2 linked regions of the Stieleria sp. JC731 genome follow. The protein of the gene in region 1 interacts with the protein of each later gene in a pairwise test. Links are inferred from orthologs where the notes say so. Each region holds a gene or a part of one and is shown in the gene's direction. Other genes may lie near its edges.

Region 1 (11,620 bases):
TTGGATGGCTGGTAACTTGAGCCTCAAAGCGATTACCAAGCTCGAATTCCACAGAGGGGATCGGCCATAGCCAACAACAAGACTGTCGAATGCTAATGGAAGAGGCAGGACCCCAACGGCTAAGGTGGTGTTAAGATTCGCAGAATAGGAAAACTTAACCAAACCAGATGATTGCAATTGATAGCGAGAATTTTATCATCGCGCATGAAACTGACGCTTTACTAACGTTCACATCGTGTGAGAAGTCATGCTACGCAAACTATCCTCAGCTGTATTCGCAGCATTGCTGTTCGCCGCACAAGCGCCAGCAGCATTGATTAGCGAATTTGAGCCGAATCCGGATGGCGATGATCCCGCCAGTGTAAATTTCGAGCTTTCCGGAACCGCATTTGAGTCGTTCGATTACTGGATCTTGTCGATCGAAACCGATTCGGGAGCCTCAGTGGGCCTTGTTGACCGAGCGGCAAATGTTACGGGAACGTTTGATGCGCTGGGGCTGGCTGTCGTTACGATTCCTGACCTTGAAAACCCATCGTTCACCGTCTTGCTAACAGATACCTTCACAGGCACCGTTGGTACATCGGACGTGGACGCCGACAATGACGGTGTCGTTGACGATACATCGTTCTGGAACACTGTCGAAGACGCCCTGAGCATCGTCGATAGGGAGACAGGCGATGCCGAGTATGGTGCACAACTGGGTGGCACCAACTTTCAGTACTCCGGTGCCGAGCCATCGCTGACGTTTCGTGATCTTTCGACCGGCCAATGGTTTGCTGTGAACGATCCAGCCGTTGACGAAATTTTCAGCGCAACAGGTGATGCATACACTTCGGATGACTTCACCGGTGGTGATCCATTGCTTGCTACCTTTGGTGCACTCAACCCCACCTTGATCACCGCAATCCCCGAGCCTAGCTCCTTGGTTGCTTTGGGTGTGCTGGGTGCCTTCACCGCAGTTCGTCGTCGTCGCCGCAAGTAAGACTTGCTGTCGACCGCGATCAAATGATCATTCGAAAAACGCTCGCTTTTATGGCGAGCGTTTTTTATTTGCACCGGCTTGTTTCGGGTCATGCCCGATCAGCTCTCAGACAACTTGGCGTAGACGCTCCAAAAGTTCGTCACGCCGCTTCAATCGCGATGCGGTTGTCGGATCTAGCTCAGCACCTTCTTCTAGTACCGGTGTTTGAATCTCTTCCAATGTTTTGATTGCTAGATCCTTCCGCTTCATCACCTTGGTTTGGATCTGTGCCATCAACAATCGTCCTTCGTCGGCTTGCGGTCCGCGTTTTTCGATTAAGACCACCAAAGGGCGAATCGCATCAATCCATTGCTTTGCTTGGCCCAAGGCTTTTGCGAAGCCCATCAATGTGACCTCTGCCAAACCCGGTGAGATCTTCAGCTGGTCCATCGTTCGGAATGTTCTCATCGCTTCGACAAGATTACCGCTCTTAACACTGTCACGAAGCACGAACGCCAAGCGATTGAACTCCGGATGGGATTGGCACTTTTCGGTCAGTTCCTCACCTTCGGTTTTATGCACTCGCTTAAACCGTCGCTTTTGCCGACCGCCTTCCTGTTTGCGTTTTTCCTGACGCTGTTTCCGCTCTTGTAAATTCGACTTACAGAAATCAGGCAAGCGAGTCGCGCCATAGCGTGCCGCATTGTCGACGTCACCACCTTCCATCTGCAAGGCACTGGTGACAGGGTCAAAATCATCCTGGACTCTCAGTGCATCTCGCTGCCGCTGCTTCTCACCGTACAGCATTGGATACTTTTTTAGCCAATCGTTTCGGGAAACGGCGTCCCAACCTTCACAGTCGACGATGTCGTGCCGCAAACAATAGCCGCCGACAAAGAACCCCAAAACCGTTCCGATCACATGACTGAGTGCACCCGACATCGTAAAACCGCTAAGCAACACCGCTAGGATGTCGGCCATAATGAAGTACAACGCAAAGACCGCGACCGGTGTCTCCAGTCGCCACACAAAGAAAAACCAGTGCACATCGTTGTCGGGCGCCCAAAGGATCGCGATCAGCATTAACCCAGCGATCGCTGCGGAGGCCCCCATCGCGGGAAGTTCGCTGCCTAAGACGAACATTCCGACCTGAGTAATCGCGGCGACGCCAACGCCGATCGCGAAATAGATCGATGCAAATTTGACCGAACCAATTTTGCCTTCGACGATCACGCCGAACACAAACAAGAAGAACATGTTGCTGAGCAGGTGAAACGGATTTGCGTGCATGAACAAACTTGTCAGCCACTGCAACGGATTGATCTGATCGGGCATCAAGACCAACCATTCAAACTGCTCGAAATCCATCCCACTGGAAAAGAACTGGATGACCAGCGCGATGAAGACGACCACATTGGTCGCAATCAATCCGGCCGTCACGACGGGCCAATGATAAAGCGGCGCGTCGGTGCTGTAGGGGATGATCATGAAGCAGCTCGATCAATCGACGGTAACATTCAACCGGACACCCGAGGGGGCGACAAACCGCTACAGCATACTCGATCCACCGCTGCGGATTAAATAGAAGGCCCCCGATTGATCTAGTTGGCCAACAACCGGCCGTATCAGGGCGCGTTTTCAATTTCCAATTCGAATGGAACCAATGTCATTGCGGTGCCACCAACGGTCACCGCTGTGCTTCAAGCTCAGCTTTGAGCCGCTCGCGAAAGATTTTGCTGTTGTGACGAATGTCCGTTGGCAAGGGTTGATCGCGAACGACGATTTCTTCAATGCGGCAGGTCAGTGGATTCAGCGAACCGAGCGTGCGCAGCTCTTCAACCAGCCGACTCTTTTCTGCCTCAGTTTTTGGCCAAGCTTCCGGAATCGGTTCGACAAGGATGACCGGCGACTGCTCACCCGCCTTGCCTCTGCCAACCAACGCACAACGGTAGACTTTCGGATGAGCGTTAAAGATCGCTTCGCAAGGCACCGTGTACCAAGTTTTCTTTCCGTTGGTCACGCGATGAGCTTTGCGTCCACAGAACCAGAAACGGTCCTGATCGTCGAGATATCCGACGTCGCCCATTCGATGCCAAACTCGATCTCCGTCCGCGACTTTGTGCATCGCATTTTGATCCTCGCGAACGACGTATTGCCTTGTGACCATTGGGCCAGTCACCATCAGTTCGCCAGTTTTACCGCGAGGTAGCTCGACGACGTCGTCCATCGATTCGATTGGGCCGTCATTGATTTGGATTACTTTCCAATGGACATCGTCAAATCGTGTTCCGACACAGACGCCTTTTCCACGTTCTGAAGCCGGCCCGGTTTCTTCGATGATTTGTCGTGACTCGATCGATGCCAACGGCAATGCTTCCGTCGCGCCGTAGGGCGTGTAGATCTCTGCGTCTTCGCACAACAGCCGCCGCAACCGGATCATCGTGGATGCCGGAACGGGAGCACCTGCACTTAGGATTCGTCGCATCGTCGGAAACGGATCCGCAACGCCATTGTTTTCACACCAACGGACGACCGTATTCCACAGCGCGGGTGAACCGAATGACTGGTCGACCTCCCATTGTTCGGCTGCTTCGATCAAACGCTGGGGATCGACATCAGCCGGCCGCGTCGGGTCCATATCCGGGATGATCGTGGTCACTCCCATGACGGCGTCGAACAACCCAAACAACGGAAAACAAGCCAGGTCACGCGAACCACGATGGATGTCGTAGCGTTCGCGGATTCGATCGATCTGCGAGTGAAACGTTCCGTGTGTATACAAGACGCCTTTGGGTGGCCCTGTGCTACCGGTGGTGAAGATGATCGCGGCCGGATCCGAGCGCTCGATCCTCGGCAAAACGTCCTTGATGTTCTCGCCGGATTGTGGCATGCCCATCGCTTTGATTTGTTCCAGGGTTTTGCCGCCCCAAAACAGTCGCCGTCCGACGGTCACATTCCATTTCGCAGCCGGAAACTTCCTCTTCAGCAAAGTGCGAATCGCCATCGCCTTGGGGATCCCGATGAATCCGTCGGGCTTGGCATCTGACAAGCACTGCACCAAGTGTTTTCGGCCGATTCCCGGATCAATCAAGATCACCGTGACACCGGATTTCAGCAGCGCAAAAACCAGTTCGATGAACTTTGCCCCGAACGGCACTAACATGGCAACGCGCATTCCCGGGCGCAGACCCCAACGCACCAAACCACACGCGATCGCATCACTTTGACGATCAAGATTCTCAAACGTGGTCAGTGAATAACTGCGAGTCCCGTCGGCGGTCCTAGGACCTCTCGGCTCGGCAGTCGCGATCGCACCGGGGGTCAACGAAGCGATGACTTCAAGTCGTGAAGCGACATTCCCATCTCGAACTTGGCTGGTCATTGACTCGTTTTATCCGATAAGTTCCAAAGTCTTTCGATAATCATTTCAGCAATTGAATCGCCACACACGGTTTGAGCCCCTTTCCATCCGGGAATCGCGTTGACCTCCAAGAATAACGGGGGACCGTTGTCGTTGTCGATGATATCGACGGAAGCAAATTCGAGCTTCAACGCACCAGTGATCCGCAAAGCGTCTTCGGAAAGCTTTGAATCCACTGCGATCATGTCACATGTCGCACCACCGGCTACGTTTGTCCGGAATGATTTTTCATTAGTTCGGCGAAACCCAAGCACGCGATCACCGATCACCAGCAAGCGCGTGTCGCGACCGCCAGGCGAGACGAAACGCTGCACAACGATGGACGCTTGCAGCTGTTCCAGGGTCGAAAAGCATGTCCATGCCAACTCGCGATCCTGAACTCTCATCACCCCCCGACCTTCACCACCGAAGATTGGCTTGATGACGCAGTCGCCCCCCAATGAATCGAACGCTGCCAAAGCGTCATTCCGATTCTGGACAACATGAGTTTCCGGTACTGGGTACCCTAAACTTGCTAGCCGGATCGATGTCGCAAACTTATCGATCGCCCATTCCAAGCCACGAGGCGAATTCACAATCGGTGTTTGCGTTGCACCCAAGTTGTCCGCAATCGAATGCAGCACAGCCAAACGATATGTCAGTTGCTCCATGGATGCCGCTGGCATTGTCCGAGTCAAGATTGCGTCGAACGACTCGAGCGAGCCTGCGGTGCACTCGTTGCGTGGACACTGGTCGACAGTCGAACGCAGCGACTCATATGCGGCGAAATCGACATCGATTCCACGATGCCGGCAAGCCGTTCGCAACTGGTTCGCATGCCAGCCTTGATCGGGGCCAAGAACCAGAAACCTTACCGGCAAGCGTCCCACGCTCATGCCCCGAACGATTCCTGTAAAACCTGCGGCATAAGATTGCCGGCGCTGAAACTGCGACCGCTTCGCAGATTGCAAATGGTGGCCACAGCCGGACTAAATAGCGAAGGGTCGACCTTGTAAAAATCGTGATCGTAGTCGGCAAAGATCTTTGCGAACGGACGGCCAAAATCGTTCGACGAACAGCTGGGCAAACGTTGATAAATCGACTCGACGTCTGAATCGTCACAGTCGACATACAGTGTGACTTCGGCACCATACAGCATCGCATCGTTCGTCCGACCGATCCCACCAATCACGTCACCGCGTTTTGCGGGTGGAGGCAACGGAGCAGCCCCCACACCGCTGATGACATTCGAAACGTTGAACCCAAGTTCATCAATCTTGTGTAGCGCCGTTTCGATGCTTCTGGCAACCACTTGGACGCTTCCTGCGATGGAGGTGCTCGGCGCGATACAGATGCTTAGCTGGTCGGGCGAAACCCCGGCTTGTTCACACAGCAAACCGATGGTCGATTCGGTAGGAAACGATTCGGCCTCCAAAACCACAACCACTTTTTCGGAAGCTTCGTCGCGAAGCTCATACTTTTGCAGCATTGCTTCGCGGCCTCGTTTCAGCCTTATCGGTCCGCTTCCCATCGCGAAGAAGTCATCGGTCTGAACGGGCCAGCCCGCGTACTGGCAACCCAAGCAAGCTAATTTGGGAAAGTCGGTTGCGACGAGAACTTGGTGGCTGGCGATGTAACGCTCGCGATCACAGGGGGACAGCGAGACATTGCCCAAGCCCCCCATGCTAACCGACGCGAGCGCCAACCCGTCCGACAAACCGCCAGGAACTTCGATACCAAAATCGAAAACGCGTGCTCCGGCGATCGTTCGAATCGCGACTTTACTCTGAAAGTTCGCCTCCAATCCTTCGATCACGTGGATTGCCAGCTGGTTCGGTGACAACTTCATTTCAATCTGGGTTCGGCGAGGCAGAGATGTGGGCACGTCAGGAGAAGCAAGCTGAATCGGCAAATTAACTTTGCCAAGCCGCCAGACCGATCGGGCGAGTCGGGCAGAATAGACAAATGCGCGATGAGACCCAGTAGGCAAGTTTTGGCGGTCCACCATCACTTTCCCAACACAGATCACATCGGTTTCGATATCCCATCAAAGCGAAAACACCGCCAGTTACGGGGATTCCGAAGCGGTCCCGATGTTCGCAAACCAGAAAGAGGGTGTCGAGGGGGCGAGGACCATCGAAGGGACTTGGTCGACGATATTTAGTCAACCCGAATGACAAGACCGAATCGATCCGTCATTATAGTCGATCTTGAAACGCCAACTCTTTTTTCATTTTGACCGTCATGCCGCTCGAAGTCATTCATTATCCGCACCCGACGCTCCGCTATGTCAGCAAGCCGATCCGCAAGGTCGATGCCGAATTAAAGCAGATTGCCCAGGAGATGCTGGACTTGATGTACGAACACAAGGGCGTCGGGTTGGCCGCCAATCAAGTCGACCTGCCGCTGCGAATGTTTGTCGCCAATCCAACCGGTGAACGGGGCGAGGGCGAGGAATTCGTCATTTTGAATCCGGAAGTCCAACGCCCCAAAGGCAATGTCGCTTCCAGCGAAGGGTGCCTGAGCGTACCAGGTTTGACCGGTGAAGTGATCCGTCCGAAGTCGATCCGCATCAGTGCATACGACATTTCCGGCAACGCGATCGACGCGACGGTCGACGGATTCCTAGCCCGTGTGTTCTTGCACGAAATCGATCACCTCGACGGGACAATGTTTTTCGACCGGATGAACGACCAAGCCGCGCAGGAGCTGCAGTACGAACTGGACGAATTCGAGACAGACTTCCGTTCGAAACAGGCGACCGGCGCGATCCCGTCGGACGAAGAGTTAATCCAACGTCTGAGCCATTGGACCGAGAAGTATTGCTGATCGGTCGCGTGAACATTTCAGTCGGGTCAGAAGATTTGACGGTCAACATTTCGCCAGCGTGCATCTGACGGAGCCTCCACGTTTTGAAAATTATCTTGATGGGCACGGGCCCGTTCGCGGTTCCTAGCTTTGAAGCGATCCGCCAATCCGAAAACGAGATCATCGCGGTCGTCACCAAACCGGAACCTCCAGTCAAGAGCCGCAAAGGTCCGCCTCCGGCACCGGTCCGCACCTGGGCAACCGAACATGGTCTGCCGATCATGGACCCGATGTTGATCAACGATGAAGAGGCTGTAGCGCGATTGCAGCAACTGGGTGCTGATCTAATGGTTGTCTGTGACTACGGACAAATCCTGAAACCTGCAGCACTGGGATCGGCGAAGCTTGGCGGTATCAATCTGCACGGTTCGTTGCTGCCAGCTTACCGGGGCGCGGCGCCGGTTCAGCGTGCGTTGCTGAGCGGTGACCCTCAAACCGGTGTCAGTGTGATCCACATGACGCCCAGGCTGGATGGCGGCCCGATCTTGGCGAGCGCGACCACGGATATCTTGGCGGAAGAAACGTCAGGTCAATTAGAAGAACGTCTTTCAAGTCTTGGCGTCGATCTCGTGATGGAATCCATCGAAAAGCTTCGCCAGTGGAATGGCGAAGAAACTATCGGCGAGATCCAGGACCCAGCCAAAGCCACCAAGGCTCCGCGGCTGAATAAACAAGAAGCTCAGATCGATTGGGCATGGTCACAATCCAAAATCGATTGCCACGTCCGCGGTATGCAGCCCTGGCCGATTGCCTATACCGAAGTCCAACTTCGCGAGAACAAACCGCCGCAACGGATCGCCATCCTAAAAGTCAGCTCCGTTGAAAACGACGCAACCGACCTGGCCGCGGGTCAAGTCACCGGCGAAGGACAATTGATCGTGCGCTGTGGTGACGGCTTTTTACAGATCGACCAGCTGCGCCCCGCTGGCAAGAATCAAATGAGTGGCGAACAGTGGCTGCGAGGACATCAGCTTCAGCGCGGCACAAGTTTTATTCAACCGTCCTAGTGCTTCGTTGCAACTCGATTTTAGGATTGGCCGTATGGCGTTAGCCACGGCTTCAGTGCAATAACCGCGGCGAACGTTCGGTCGGCTGATGACCCGAACCCGTGTTTCCATATGGAATGAAGCACTAGCCGAAACTCGGTCACTGAGATGTTGAGGCATTGGAAATTGCAGTCTCCGCGCCTTTGCGACCTAAGATCACCGAAAGGTAAGGTCGCTTGGCGTCGGCAAACAGCCATGGCTTGACGCGATACTTGATCCGCGACCGAGTGGATTGGTCCATCCAAAACGTGGATTCGACTTCCGTTCTCATCTCGACCGACTTATCAAGCGTCCGCTTCAAGCTTGATGCCTTTGGCATGTTTGCCCACAAGACTATTTCCATCACCATGCGTTCATCACGCATCTTTGAAAGAGCCTCGGAAATCAGTTGCGTCGCTTGCAAGCTGAGCTTTCCCGTCTGCGGGTCCGGTGGCTGGAACGAATCAAAAACGACCTGATCTTCGATTTGCGGCAGCGTCTTCAGATCGATCTTCTGTTCAAGATCGGTCAGAAACTTTTGAAACTGCTCGCGATCCCGGTCAATCACCCGCTCGTGGTTGTTGTTTTCATCTGGCCCAAAGTTATCTTGCTTTTCGTTTTTATCTAAGTTTTCAGCGAGTGCGTAGATTGGTGCCTGAGACTCTTTCTGAATGACATCGGCTGATCGGTTCCCACCAAGATGCCCTGGTGTGCCGGAACTGGTGAATGCGTTTACAAACGAACCGGTTCCAGAATAAAGGTTCGCACCGGTTTGTTCCTTGGCGAGCGAGTTGAGAACGATAAAGAACGCCAAGAGCGCCGTCATCGTATCGCCGAATGAAACCAAGTAGGCCTTACTAGGTGCACTCGGTGGAGCTTTCTTTTTCTTGCTCATCGTCCACTCTGATACTGCTCGAGTACCACTCGCACCATCCCGGTTGTTACCTTGTCCGAGATGGCGGTCCCGATCTGACCGGGTCGAGCTTTTTCGGTGTGATAAAGATAGTCGGCGAAGGCGCAGACATGATCTTCGAGATTGCGATCGGAGATTTCTAGAACACAGTGGATGCTAAGCGACTCGAGTTGCTTTGCCAGCTTCGCGGCTGCCTGCGCACCTTGACGGTTCACCTTCAAGTCGTCGCCCACCATCTTTTTAAGCGGAAGCTCGAAGGCGAAGGTTTTCATCACGTCGCGTTTCGCTGCATCCTCCGATGGTCCCTCCAGTCCTTTACCGATCGCTGCCGTCGCGATCTCCTTTTCGATCGGCGGCATCTCGCTGCCCTGCATTGCGATACGGGCGACTCGTGAACGAATACGAGTGGTCCATGTGTTTTTATCAAGCTGATCATGCTTGTGTCCTGCAACGCCTGTCGCACCGGCGCGTCCAAAAACACTGACGGTTACTTTTTCAAACCGTTCCGGTTCGGTCGTCGCGAAGGTTAGCAGCAAAATAAAGAACGTCATCAGCAACGTGATCACGTCGCTGTACGTCATAAACCACGCTGGGATGTCTTCTGGCGGATCTGGCGGTTTATCCTTACCCATGAACCTATGCCTTCGCTATCGAGCGTCGAGCTTTCGGGGCGAGGAAGCTGAGCAATTTTTCTTCGACCACACGTGGGCTTTCACCTTCGCCGAGCAATGTGATTCCGCAGATCATCAGTTCGCGAATCATGGATTCTTCGGCGTTGCGTGCTTCCAGCTTTCCGCCCAAGGGAATACAGACAACGTTAGCCACCAACGCACCGTAAAGCGTCGTCAGCAACGCGACCGCCATACCACCACCGATCTTACTGGGGTCGTCCAAAGAACGAAGCATCTGAACCAGACCGATAAGCGTTCCGATCATCCCGAACGCAGGGGCAGCCGCACCGGCCGCGTCAATGATTTTTTTACCAGCGGCGTGACGCTGTTCGATGTACGACAATTCGATTTCCAGCGACCGCGCGACGTCCTCCGCAGCGACACCGCTGATCAACGATTCCAAGCCTCGTTTCATATAGTCATCGGTGACTTGTGACGCTTGGTCTTCGAGAGCCAACAGGCCGTCTTTACGAACCACCTCGGCAAACTTTTTGAATTGGGCGATGGTGTCTTGAGGTGAAGGCAGCTTGAACAAGAACGTCTTCAAAATCACAGAGAAGGCGCCCAAGTTCATCTTCAATGGGAAGTTGATCAATGACGCCGCGATCGCTCCACCAAAGACGATCATACCGCTGGGGATATCGATAAAGGGGCCGAGACCACCTCCACCCATCGCGATCGAGGCGAGGATCAAACCTGCGCCCATGATCAACCCAATGATTGTCGCTATATCCATATTTACTGAATCGTTTCTTGCGGGCGGCCGTCGCCGCGAAATTGGGAGTTGCCAAGTCAGAGGGCGCGCAAGAAAACGCACCCACCCGTGCGAATTCACAATGCTGCAAGATTGACCGGGAGGATGCGTTGTGACCGGCCGGGATGAAGCTTTCAAAACAGCTTCACACGCGGGGCAGCAACACACTCTTGCAACAAGCCCTCATTCGATTCTTAGTTCATCCATAGGGATCGACTTGAAGATCCCTTCAAAGGCAGGTCGTGATGAGGCAATTGAGGGAACACCCTCAGGCCTAGATCGCTGAATCACAGCGATTGGCGGGTTTTCCCCGCAAGATGTCCTTAACGCTTATAGCTTCACAGGCCGATACAACTGGCATGAGCGGAATATTTTACCAAATCGATTTACTCAGCTCCGCGGTCAACGCGAGCGAGAAGACACATCGCGTGGTCAGCCAGAACATCGCGAATGTGAATACGCCTGGATATCAAACCAAGCGTTTAGATTTTCAAAAAATGCTCGAGCTCTCCCAAGGTGACTCAAGCAGTGAAACGAGTAGCAACTCAACGGAACTTCCCATTGAGATGCCTGAAGGTTTGGAAGAACGTCTTGACGGCAACAACGTCAACTTGGAACAGGAAGTCGCAGAACTGAAAAAGAATGCGCTTGCGTTTCAATCGTTCAACCAGTTACTTGCGTCCCGAGTCGCGACGATGCGACGAGCAATATCCGGCTAAGGGCTAACCGTCATGGTCAACTTTCCAACAATCGATATCGCAGCATCCGGTCTTGCCGCAGAACGCTTCCGCATGGAAGTAACTGCGAACAACTTGGCCAATGCGTCGACAACGATGACCGAAAACGGCGATCCCTACCGACGCCAAGCAGTGGTGTTTTCAGCGGCCGCCGATCCCCTTACGGATCCGAAGTCAGCCGCCGCCTTGCACGGTGTCCAAGTCGTTGGTGTCCAGCCCGACGCCAGCGAATTTCCGACCGTCTACAACCCCTCGCATCCACATGCCGACGCCGATGGGTTTGTCCGACTG
Region 2 (11,534 bases), on another replicon or contig:
TACCCCCTGGCGGGCCGCCGGAACGTCACCGACGAAACCAAGATCGACAGAGGACACTTTTGCCCACCGGTGATCCAGTTGGATTGTCGACAATTCTGACTGCTAACGCGAGACGCTGGTGCCGGTTTTGTCGGCACCTTGGCGAGAATTGCGGCTCTTTAGTCAAAAAAAACTTGCCGAACCGCAATCACATCGCGCTAGAATGGTCGTTTTATGCCGCGAATTCGTTTTCTGCCGGAGAGAAGAGACTGTCACCGATGGATCAGCCGTCCGATCGACAGACACCCGCGAATCGGGAATCGGTAAACCCCGATCCGCCGACGACTGCCCCATTCGTCAGCGGCGACTCGGCCGAGCACTCACCGAACGACTCCGGTCCTGCGATCCCTTTAGGCAGCGAATCGATGCGCGATGTCGTGCGGAATCCAGAAGACAATCCCACCGAAAACGACCATCGGACCAAACACAGCCGATCTGACCAACACAGCGACACACCGAATGACGCCCCAACGAAAAGCGTCGCCCAACGCAAACTGATCTTCCATCGCTTTGATCCCGGAAAGCCATCGACGCTTCGTCACCACATGGAAGTCGAATACGTCGACGACCAGCTTGACGATAGTCAGCATTCCGCAGAGCAGAACACAATCGGCCCGGATGACCGTCAAGCAAATGCACCTTTGACATTTAAGCCGACGCCAACTTCAAAGGCAGACTCGCATACATCCGAGCGTGAATCTTTCCCAACACGCATCGCGGTACCCAACCCACCAGTTTCTGGATCGCCAATACCGCCACCAAAATTTCAGGTGGTGGTCCATTCCGATAGCGAAGCAGGCTCCCCCGAGGCTCCTCCACGAATCCGCATCAACACCACCGAAAACGGTGAGCTGCAGCCAAGTGAATTGCAGACCGCCACGCGTCGATCGGCGGTCGAGTCACGTCGCGAAGTCGCGATCGAAATTAACCAACACCGACAACGCGGAAACGCAGCCAGCGCATTCCAGCAAGGGCTGGTCATGTTGGTCACGGTGTTGTCCGTCCTCGCTGCGGCTTGGTTTGTCGTCCCAGGAATTGTGGAGCGAATTCGCTACGCACAATACCGCGGGCAGCTTCGTGCGGAGTTTGAAGTTGCCAGTGAAGGGCTCAAAGACGTGTCGCTCGATTCGCTATCGCAGGCCTATCAGATGGTCAGTGCAGCGGTCGGTCCCAGCGTCGTTCACATCGATATCCAACGCGCTGCCCACCACAAGATCATTCACGACGACATCCCAGGTGCCCCCGCGATCCTGATCTCCGATCAAGGCAGTGGCGTCGTTGTTGACTCTGAAGGCTACATCCTGACCAATCGCCATGTGATTTCTGATAGCGATGAAATCCTGGTCACGCTTAGCGACGGCCGCCGAGTCGAGGGGGTCATCGTTGGCATGGACGAACTGACCGACCTGGCACTCCTCAAGGTAGACGCCAGCGGACTGATCCCGATCCCATGGGGTGACAGCGAACGGATTCGAGTAGGCTCACCCGTGTGGGCAATCGGCAGCCCCTTCGGACTCGACCGCACCGTGACGTTTGGCATCCTAAGCGGCAAACACCGCGTCGTTCGAGCCAAAGACCGGTATCAAGATTTCATGCAAAGTGATGTCGCGGTGAATCCAGGCAATAGCGGCGGACCGCTGGTCGATTCACATGGCACGATGGTTGGCATCAACACGGCAATCGTTGGCGATACCTACCAAGGCGTTAGCTTTGCCATTCCCAGCACTGTTGCCCAAAAGATCTATCATCAGTTGCGTGAGCACGGAAAGATCGAGCGTGGTTGGCTAGGTGTCTCGCTTGCCGAAGTCAGCGACGAAAAACTTCCAAGTGAAAACCATCGCTTGCGTGGAGCTCAAATTGCTGCGATCGCTGACATCCAATCGGGTGCTTCCCAAGCTGGCTTGGTCCCCGGCGACATCGTGACGCGAGTCGAGGGTGAAACGATTCGGGATGTCGATCATTTGATGCAAGTGATCGGCAACGCGATGGCGGGAACACGCGTCGAGATGCTGATCCTTCGAGACGGCGAAGAAAAGAAGTTCGACGTCAAACTTGGTCGTCGCCCTCCTCAACTAGACCGACGCTAGGTTCGACAATCCAAAAGGTCACACTTCGATCAGCTGGTCTGATGTTTCATTAAGCAGCAACAGACCACGATTAGATCAATCGGGGAACTAACCCCCGATCGATCAAATCCGGCTGATGCAGATCAGCTTTTCAGTTGGTCCATCCACGACAGACCACCCGCTAGTGGTTGCGATTGCCACAGACAGAAACAACGAAGCCAGTCTGTCACACCAACACAAAATGCGATCGAAATCGATTCATAGGTCATCTATAATTCCGTTGATCCAAATCTGATCTTCCATGCGGCCGATGATGGTCGCATCCCTCCGCTATCTCGTACCCCACCTAACATTGTGAAACGGTTGCTCTCGAGCTTGCTCTGTTTTTCGACCTTCCTTGTTGCGGCTTCGTCGACCGACGTCTGCTTTGGCGAAGAAACGCCTGGAATCGCGAAAGAAAAACCTGCAGAAGGCCCCTTTGTCAAAGTCGACGAAGGCTACATGGTTCCTTACGACTATCGGATTCCCGGTACCAATCAAACGATTTCGATGGTGCCTGTCCCTGGTGGCGAATTCATGCTCGGCAGTCCCGAGAGTGAAGAAAACCGTCGTGAGGATGAAGGGCCACAAGTCAAAATCAAAGTCGACCCGATGTGGGTGGCCAAGACCGAAATCACTTGGGGCCAGTACAAAGAGTACATGGACCTATACGCGATCTTCAAAGACTTTGAAGCCGACGGTGTCCGCCCCGTCAATGACAACAACAAAGTTGACGCGATCACCGCACCGACGGAACTGTACGAGCCGACGTTCACGTTCGAATACGGTCAAGATCCGAAGCAGCCCGCCGTAACGATGACACAGTATTCGGCGCAGCAATTCACCAAGTGGCTCAGCCTGATCAGCGGTCAGCAATATCGATTGCCTACCGAAGCGGAATGGGAATACGCAGCGCGTGGCGGTACCAAAACCGCATACTCATGGGGCGACGACTTAGACGATATCGACGACTACGCATGGTACTTTGACAATGCTGATGACGGCCAAGTCGCCGCTGGTAGCAAGAAGCCAAATCAATTCGGGCTCTACGACATGCACGGCAACGTCGCTGAGTGGACGATCAATGCGTATACCGAAGACGGCTACAAGAGCTTTGCCGACAAGAAAGACTTGCATGCTGTTGACGCGGTCATTTGGGCCGACATGCCTTGGCCATGTGTGCTGCGTGGTGGCAGCTGGGAACTCGACGCTGAAGAGCTTCGCAGTGCAGCCCGATTGCCAAGTAACTACGAAGAATGGAAAGCAGACGATCCGAACTTCCCACGAAGCCCTTGGTGGCTAACAAGTGATCCCGCTCGTGGTGTCGGCTTTCGAATCTTTCGGTCGTATCAGCCTCTTCCCAAAGAGAAGATCACAAAGTTTTGGGAAGCCCAAGACGAAGACACCATCCTGGATGTGAAATCACGCATCGATGGTGGCCGCGGCGGACTCGGTCTGGTCGACAAGGACCTTCCCAAAGCGGTCGAAGAAGCCAAAAAATAAGCGACTTCAACAGCTCGCAAACGCCTACCACCCGCACGGACAACAAACCAGTCCGTTCGGGTGGTTTTTAAATGCAGTACCAATGCCAGCCCTCCCCAAACTTGCCATGGCCAAGCAGCCTGCAATGACCAAGCTAAGTGAGCGGGAGCGATGCCGTCGCTACAGGTGGGATCGCCCGGAGGGGTTCACGAACGGTGATTATGAATCGTGGCTTTCAAATCGACGTTCGTGGCATAAACTTATTGGGCTTGCCGAAGCTCATTTGTTGTCTGGATCGTAATCCGGGGCGGTGCGAACCGGATGACAAACGGAGTTGTCCATCGCGTACATTCACCCTCGAACCCTAATTCTGGACTTACCCCCGTGTACGAAACACTGGCTGTCGTTGGTGCTACTGGCGCCGTCGGACGAATCGTTTTACAACAGCTTGAAACGCGTGATTTCCCATACAAGCGTTTGAAGTTGCTGGCTTCTCAGCGTAGCGTCGGTCAAGAAGTCGTCGTCAAAGGTGAGACGATCAAGATCGAATTGCTTGCCCCCGGAGCTTTCGAAGACGTTGACTTGGTAATCGCCAGCACTCCCGACGAAGTCTCAGCCGAGTTCGCTCCTTACGCGGTCAAAGAAGGTGCGGTCGTCGTCGACGAAAGCGGCTTTTGGCGCATGGACCCGACGGTCCCCTTGATCGTTCCTGAAGTGAACCCAGAAGCGATCGGCAACCACAAAGGCATCATCGCAAGCCCCAACTGCAGCACCACCCAGATGGTTGTCGCCTTGGCGCCAATTCACAAGGCTTGCAAGATCAAACGCGTTGTGGTCAGCACCTACCAAGCGACCAGCGGTGCAGGCTTGGCCGGCAACGTCGAATTGATGACCAGCACACAGAAAGTTCTCGATGGAGAAACACCATCGTGCAAGACGTTCCAGTATCCGATCGGCTTTAACTTGATCCCACAGATCGGAAGCGAGAAGTTCGAAGGTTACACCAGCGAAGAAATGAAGATGGTGTATGAGACTCGCAAGATCATGGGTGACGAAGACATCCAAGTTTGTCCGACCGCAGTTCGCGTTCCTGTGACCATCGGACACAGTGAATCCATCTTGGTCGAAACCGAAGAACCCATCACGGTCGAACAAGCAACGGAATTGTTTAACCAGGCCGCTGGAATCACCGTTGTAGACGACTTGCAAAATCGCCGGTATCCAATGCCACGTGATTGCGATGGCCGTGACGACGTCTTCGTCGGTCGGATCCGCCGTGATATCAGCGGCAACGGCAACGGGATCGCATTCTGGTGCGTTAGCGACAACCTTCGAAAGGGTGCCGCGACCAATGCCGTTCAAATCGCCGAGTTACTGCAGCAGTCGGTCGCCTCAGCTTGAACGATTCGGTAAGTCGTACGTTTGCCTTGGTGATCGCCTATGACGGAACGGACTATGCAGGTTGGCAAGTCCAGCCCGATCAAGCGACCATCCAAGGCACGTTGCAAACTTCGATCCGGCGCAGCACCGGTCAAGACGTGACCGTGACCGGAAGCGGCCGAACGGATGCAGGGGTGCATGCGTTTGGCCAGGTTGCCAGCTGCCGTTTTCCCAACTGGACCGCTTCCACCGAAGCATTGCTGCGGGCGATCAACTCACGCCTTCCCAATGCAATCGTCGTCAACGAAGTCCACCAGGCGGACCCAGATTTTCATGCCATCCGTGACGCGCTCGGTAAACGCTATCGATACCAAATTCAGGTTCGACATCAGCGAAACCCATTCGAACACCGCTATCGCTGGCGGTTAAGGCGTCTGGTTGATGTGGAATTGATGAAGATTGCCGCGAAAAAAATCATCGGCCATCGCGACTTTTCTAGCTTCGAATCGGCCGGTGCGGAGCGTAAATCCTCCGTCCGTGACGTTAGGGACTGTGTCGTGCTCCCTGCGCAAGATTTTGATCAGACAGGTCACCTTGCGATCGAAGTAGAAGCCAATGGCTTTCTCTACAACATGGTGCGTAATATTGTCGGCACGTTGGTCGAGGTTGGGCTGGGCAAGCAACCGCCCGAATGGATCGACGAAGTGCTGGAGCAAAAGAACCGGATCTACGCCGGTCCGACGGCTCCGCCCCAAGGGTTGTTTCTGAAACATGTTCACTACCTGCCGGGCTATCGCAGCACAATCACACCGGATCGACACGCGCCTTTAACCGATCCTTAACATTATTTGGGTTGTGATACCCGATAATGCGTTCAACTCATCGCCCCTAAACGCGACACCGTTTGGGGCGGCCGGATCAAAGCAACTGGCTTTGAACGGAAACATTTGAAACAGGACGTTCTTTAGAAAACGCCTCCCGCATGGGTTGCCGAAGGAGATCGAGTTTCTAACGCGTTCTTGGACAAGCTTATTTATGTCGGTAAACACCACGACCGCAGCCGAACCGGTTCTTGACGACGCGACGCGCGATTTTGTGCGGCGATCGATGCATGCCGGGCTGGTCGAATTGCCCGACATCAAGAAGGTCGTCGTTTCCCTGATGGCTGAGGACACGCGGTTCTCGCCAGAACGACTAGCGGACGGGTTGGTGGGAGCCAACTTATTAACGCCATGGCAAGCACGTAAGCTGCTGACCGGAAAAGCCAAGGGTTTCTATCTTGGCAACTACAAGCTGATGCGACCGCTGGGTAAAGGCGGCATGGGCGTCGTCTTCCTTGCCAAACACTCGGTGATGAATCGATTGATGGCACTGAAGATCCTTCCCTCCGAAGCATCCAAGGACGCCCGCCGGATCGAAAGGTTCAAGGAAGAAGCACGAGCCTCAGCGAAGCTGGAACATCCCAATATCGTTCAGGCCTATGACTTTTCCGAGGCCGACGGCAAGCTTTATATCGTGATGGAGTACATCGAAGGCGTCGACCTTCATCGTGCTGTTGTCCGTGACGGAGTGATGTCTCCGGCGGAATCACTTGATGCGATGATCCAATCGACTGACGCCCTCGCACACGCACACCAACGCGGGATCGTTCACCGCGATATCAAACCGTCAAACATGTTGCTACGCGCCGACGGCGTCATCAAAGTCAGCGACATGGGATTGGCCCGCATCGGATACACCAACGGTTCGTCCAACGAATCGCCCAATCGCTTGACCGGCACCGCCGACTTCATCGCGCCCGAACAAGCAATCGATAGCCAAACGGTCGATGCACGAGCCGACATCTATTCGCTCGGTTGCACTTGGTATTTTCTGCTGTGCGGGCGTCCGCCGTTCACTGGCAATAACGTTGCCCAACGCCTAGCCAAACATCAGACCGCACCGGTCCCATCGGTGAACAGCCTGCGATCGGATTGCCCCAAGGCAATCTCAGAACTGATCCAGAAAATGATGGCCAAACGCGCCGAAGACCGCCCCGCTTCGGCAGCCGAATTGCTGGTTCAGCTAAGACGTCTTCGCGGGACGGTTGCCAACGGTGGCGACCTTTCAGACCGACGAATCTCTTCTCGTGTTGCTTCGGATGAATCGCCTAGCCCAAGCTCGATTGACGATAGTGGGCCACTGAGGGATGCCGGTTCATCCACAGTTTCGGAATCCATCGACATTGATTTCGGAAGCCTGCCGCCTGTGGACTTATCAGCGCTTCCGCAGGTTCCGGTATCGCCACTGTCGACATCACAGCAGTTCGCCGTCCCAGCCAACAACGGCAAGTCCAACCCAAAGCACAGCTCACAAAATTCGAACGCGAATGGTGATTCCCAAAACATTTTGCTGGGAGTCGGCCTGGCCTTGTCAACATTGGCCTTGCTTGTCGTCGTTGGAATCACGTTCTACCAACTGACCAAAGAAGAAAAGAAAGAACGCCCACTGAAGGCGATGGAAAACGGCAAAGAGATTGTCGTTTTTCAAGAGTAGCTTGACAGCCAAAACGTTGACGCATCGTTGCTTTGCAGGTCTTGTGATCGTGAGAAGAGCATGGCCAGGGGATTTGTCGCCCCCTGAGTTTGATGTTTAGGTGAAGAGCACTGCGGGAATGAGCGACACTAGCCCAGATTTAAGTCGTCGATGTGATCGTTTCGACCTGATGGCCGCGATAACTATCCATACAAACCACTCGCATCAACCGCATCGTCCGTCTATGATTCGGGAGTGAATCTTCGATCCCCCCAACTGATCCTGTTTAGCCCCACTTATCTGACATAATGCCTGTCGAACTCGTTATGACCGAAGGCAGTCGCGCCGGCACCGCGGCACCGATTCATCTCGGTTATTACTTGGTGGGGCGCAACAAAGAGTGTCAGATTCGCCCTAAGAGTAAATCGGTTAGTCGCCGCCATTCGTTGCTGCTTCACAACGAAGATGGCTTCGGCGTGATGGACCTGAAAAGCACCGGCGGGACCTTTCTAAACGGCGAACGGATCGAACCGCACGTCTGGCAAGTTTTGAACGATGGCGATGAACTTCGCTTCGGCAAAGTCGGCTTTGCGGTTTCCATGAAAACGCCAGCCCTTGCTGTCACCCCCGAAGCCGACAGCGTCGCAGATCCAGCGTCGACCAGCGAAACCCCGCAGTCCTGGCAGAACTTTGATGTCGCTCAGTTCCTAGAAGCTGAAGATCAGATCGAGCAGGAAATTCGCTATGACTCGATCCGGCAGTTACCAGGAAACAAGGTTAACGGGTCCAAAGTAACCGGCTTATCCAAAGACGCTGACGACGCGGAAATCAACCTAGCTGAGCTGGAACACGACGCAAAGTCACACGACACATTCATCGGCAATGTCCCTGATGCCGATGCCGCTGGCGAAGATGTCGAGAAGCTAGACGTCGAAGTCGATGCCCAGCCGAAGAAAAAGCCGCCGCGAAAAATCGATCCTAAAGAGTACAAACGCAAACCGAAGCGATCGTTTCAAATGCCTCGTTTCGGAGGTGGGTTTGACACCACCTTCGACTGGAAGACCACTGCAATGATTTTCGTTGCAATCGGTATCATCAGCTTTCTGGGTTACCAGATCTACAGCTTCTCCGCCGGTCCGGAAATCGAAGTCCGCGAAAGTTTGGATTAAGTTGGCACGGGAACGAACAAGTGCTGTGGAAAGCCACACGTTTTGATCGTTTGTGTCGTACGCATCCGGCTTGGTTAGGTTGGCCCATGCTTTACCGCCGCTGCTTGATAGTTGCGTGTTAACCGCGTGTTAGCATTGTCGGACATAGCCGCGTTTCCTGATTCTGATTTACTGCCAAGGCGAACTAAACTCGTCACACCATGGTGCAAAAACTTGTGACGGACGATTCGCAACAGCTGCGTCAAGACGCAACTGATCCTGCAGAAGCCGTCAGTGACAGCGCGCCATCGCAATCCCTTCGCTCCAAAATCGCAAAACAGTTCGTCGGCACCGTCGGTGTCGCATTTCTGATCGTCGTCCTGCAGATGGGGCAGGGGATTCTGCTGGCGCGAAGCCTCGGCCCGACAGGACGTGGTGAGTACGCGACGGCGATGTTCGTTGTGCAGTTGCTGCTTTACATCGGCATGTTCGGTGGGCTTGAAGTCATCTGCCGTCATGCCGCTGAAGCCAAATTCGATGCAGAACGCCTACGCCGCGCGGCTCTTAAACTCGGCTTAACCACCGGGCTGGCCACCACCGGTGTCGCGATCGTGTTGAATGTCGTAGCGCTGCCGGCGGACAAACGCTACCTGATGCCACTGGCGTTCATCTGTGCCTTGTCACTGACCGGTCAGCAAGTGCTGCTAATCATGACCGGTATCGATCGCGGACAGGGACGTTTTGGAACGTACAACCTCCGTCGTGTGATCGGTGCGGCAGCGTTCCCGGTGCTTTTACTGGCGACGGAACTTGCCATGGGCGTGACCCTATTAACCGCATGCGTTCTTTTTGTGATCGCATCGATCGTTTCAATGGCCGTCTGCATCTACGGCCTACGCATGCCGCTGCGTGGCCCCAGTGCTCCCTCGGTGCCTGGCTTGATTAAAGAGAGCCGTCCTTATGCGTATTCAATGTTCGCGACTGACCTGTTCGAACGACTCGACCTGTTGCTGATCCTGTGGATCGCAGGGCTACGCGATCAAGGATTCTATGCGGCGATGGTGCCAGTGGCGTACCCACTGACTGTCATCCCCAACACCATGGGGCTGTTCCTTTTCAACGCAGCTGCGGGCCGCAAGAATCGACTTCAGATCATCGATGTGCATCGAATCCTGGGCGGCTCGATCGCTGTGCAAACCGTCTGCACAATCGTGTTCATGTTGTTGATCGCATGGGTCATCGAATGGCTTTATGGAGCCGAGTTCGTTCCCGCAGTCCATTTCGCCTATTGGCTGGCCCCTGTAGCGGCGATCAAAGGAATCTTGCAAGGGCTGGACAGCTACGTCAAAGGCCGCGGTCAACCGCTGGCGGCGATTCGATGCCGCTTGATTGCGATGGCCACGATGGTGCTCGTCGCAATCCTTCTTCAGCCTTACTATGGCGCGATCGCCGTCGCGATCGCAGCTCTTGTCGGACAGGTGCTTTGCTTGGTTTGGCTATCGGCGATTGTCTACACCGATGTCGCTCGGCAACAATCGGAATCGGATTTAACGATCGACCATCAAAACCCGGCGATGTAGCGATGCGGATGGTATGCGGACCAATTTTTTGGTGAGCTGCTACAATCGAATTGATGAATCCAATCTTGAATACTCGCCATCGGATTGTTTGGTGAACCGTTGTGTCTCTGCTACTACTTATCGACGGCTACAACATCACCCAACCGATCCGCACGAAGGCATCAGACCCTCGGTGGCTTGAAAAGAATCGGCGCGTGCTGCTGCGTGATTTGGTGAAATATCTCGATGACGAGACTCGACATCGGACCTGCGTCGTTTTTGATGCCGCGAACCCACCGAAGGATCGTGCGAGCGAGTATCAGCATCATGGGATCAAAGTCCGTTTCGCCGTCGGCTATCCCACAGCCGATGACCTACTGGAAGAACTCATTCGAGGTCATCACACGCCCAAAAAACTGATGGTGGTCTCCTCTGATCACCGAGTTCAAATTGCAGCCTCCCGACGATCTGCTGCCTTTCGTGACAGTGAACCATGGATGGATGCGCTGACCGATGGGACCATCATCCTGGCCGACGGAGAGTACTACTGCGTCGAAGGATCGAGCAATCCGGGGTCTTCAAAAGCCTTGTCGGAAAAATCGAAAGGGCAGGGCGGTGCTAGCGCGGCACCGAAACGTTCTGGACAAATCGATTCTGGACCAAACAGACGACAAGCGTCACTGAAACCACGGCAGCCTCTTCAAGAGATTTCATTGTCGGATCCAGAACTGGAAGAACTGCTCGCGACTGACCGTTTGCTCAAGCAGAAGGCTCCTAAAACAAAGCCTAGACCGTTGCCCGAATCGAGCGGAAAAAGCTCAAAGACACCTCCCCCCAAAGTGCCTCGAACGGGCAAGACAAAACCAACAGAACCGCCGGCGAAAAAAGCGAACAGCAAAACGCCGGACTCCAAATCGCAGCAGGGTAGGGTGGGAAAGCCTCGAATCGAGGATTCTGATGAAGTTAACGATTGGATGCGAGAATTCGGATTCGAACCGGAGTAAGTTCCTCGATCCGCTTGGGTGGGACGGACTCGATGGGTGACCCGGCGGAAGCCCCCCTTTACCAGGGGTTTTGAAATCGAGAAAATTCGTGCGAAATCGACGCGTGATGTTCTCCTAGGAGCCAAGCTTCAAGCACGATCCTGCCGTCAGTGATACGTGTCTGGAACAGCGGCCGAATCAATCCAGGGAGCTGATCGCGGCAAAACACGGTGACGTACAGGGCGACATACACAGTGGCAGAACAGCCCGTTGGAGGGTTCACAGTGCCATTGATGGCCTCCTACGGAAATTCTTCGGGTGCCA

The links.
Region 2: the proteins of def (region 1) and LOC67_RS04275 interact in binary tests that used the Escherichia coli proteins (3 or more experiments, as listed by UniProt). The link is inferred for Stieleria sp. JC731 from one-to-one orthologs.

Annotation. Positions count from the first base shown.
Region 1 is NZ_JAJKFQ010000005.1:1,327,367-1,338,986, reverse strand. What follows is about bases 5,463-8,397. They hold def (peptide deformylase), read left to right. Parts: upstream 5,463-6,605; coding sequence 6,606-7,190; downstream 7,191-8,397. Other genes in these bases: LOC67_RS15740 (flagellar motor protein MotB), read right to left, coding at 8,376-8,397; fmt (methionyl-tRNA formyltransferase), read left to right, coding at 7,274-8,236; mch (methenyltetrahydromethanopterin cyclohydrolase), read right to left, coding at 5,463-6,210. In the rest of the region: PEP-CTERM sorting domain-containing protein, read left to right, coding at 248-982; rhomboid family intramembrane serine protease, read right to left, coding at 1,088-2,449; fatty acid CoA ligase family protein, read right to left, coding at 2,649-4,343; RimK family alpha-L-glutamate ligase, read right to left, coding at 4,340-5,257; more of mch, read right to left, coding at 5,254-5,462; more of flagellar motor protein MotB, read right to left, coding at 8,398-9,149; flagellar motor protein MotB, read right to left, coding at 9,146-9,799; motility protein A, read right to left, coding at 9,804-10,574; flagellar basal body rod protein FlgB, read left to right, coding at 10,952-11,311; flagellar basal body rod protein FlgC, read left to right, coding at 11,324-11,620. UniProt on the Escherichia coli protein: Removes the formyl group from the N-terminal Met of newly synthesized proteins. Requires at least a dipeptide for an efficient rate of reaction. N-terminal L-methionine is a prerequisite for activity but the enzyme has broad specificity at other positions.
Region 2 is NZ_JAJKFQ010000001.1:1,302,261-1,313,794, reverse strand. Bases 3,139-5,987 are described here. They hold LOC67_RS04275 (aspartate-semialdehyde dehydrogenase), read left to right. Parts: upstream 3,139-3,947; coding sequence 3,948-5,027; downstream 5,028-5,987. Other genes in these bases: truA (tRNA pseudouridine(38-40) synthase TruA), read left to right, coding at 5,024-5,848; LOC67_RS04280 (formylglycine-generating enzyme family protein), read left to right, coding at 3,139-3,647. Outside these bases: trypsin-like peptidase domain-containing protein, read left to right, coding at 258-2,126; more of formylglycine-generating enzyme family protein, read left to right, coding at 2,481-3,138; serine/threonine protein kinase, read left to right, coding at 6,042-7,541; FHA domain-containing protein, read left to right, coding at 7,829-8,689; lipopolysaccharide biosynthesis protein, read left to right, coding at 8,890-10,248; NYN domain-containing protein, read left to right, coding at 10,350-11,231.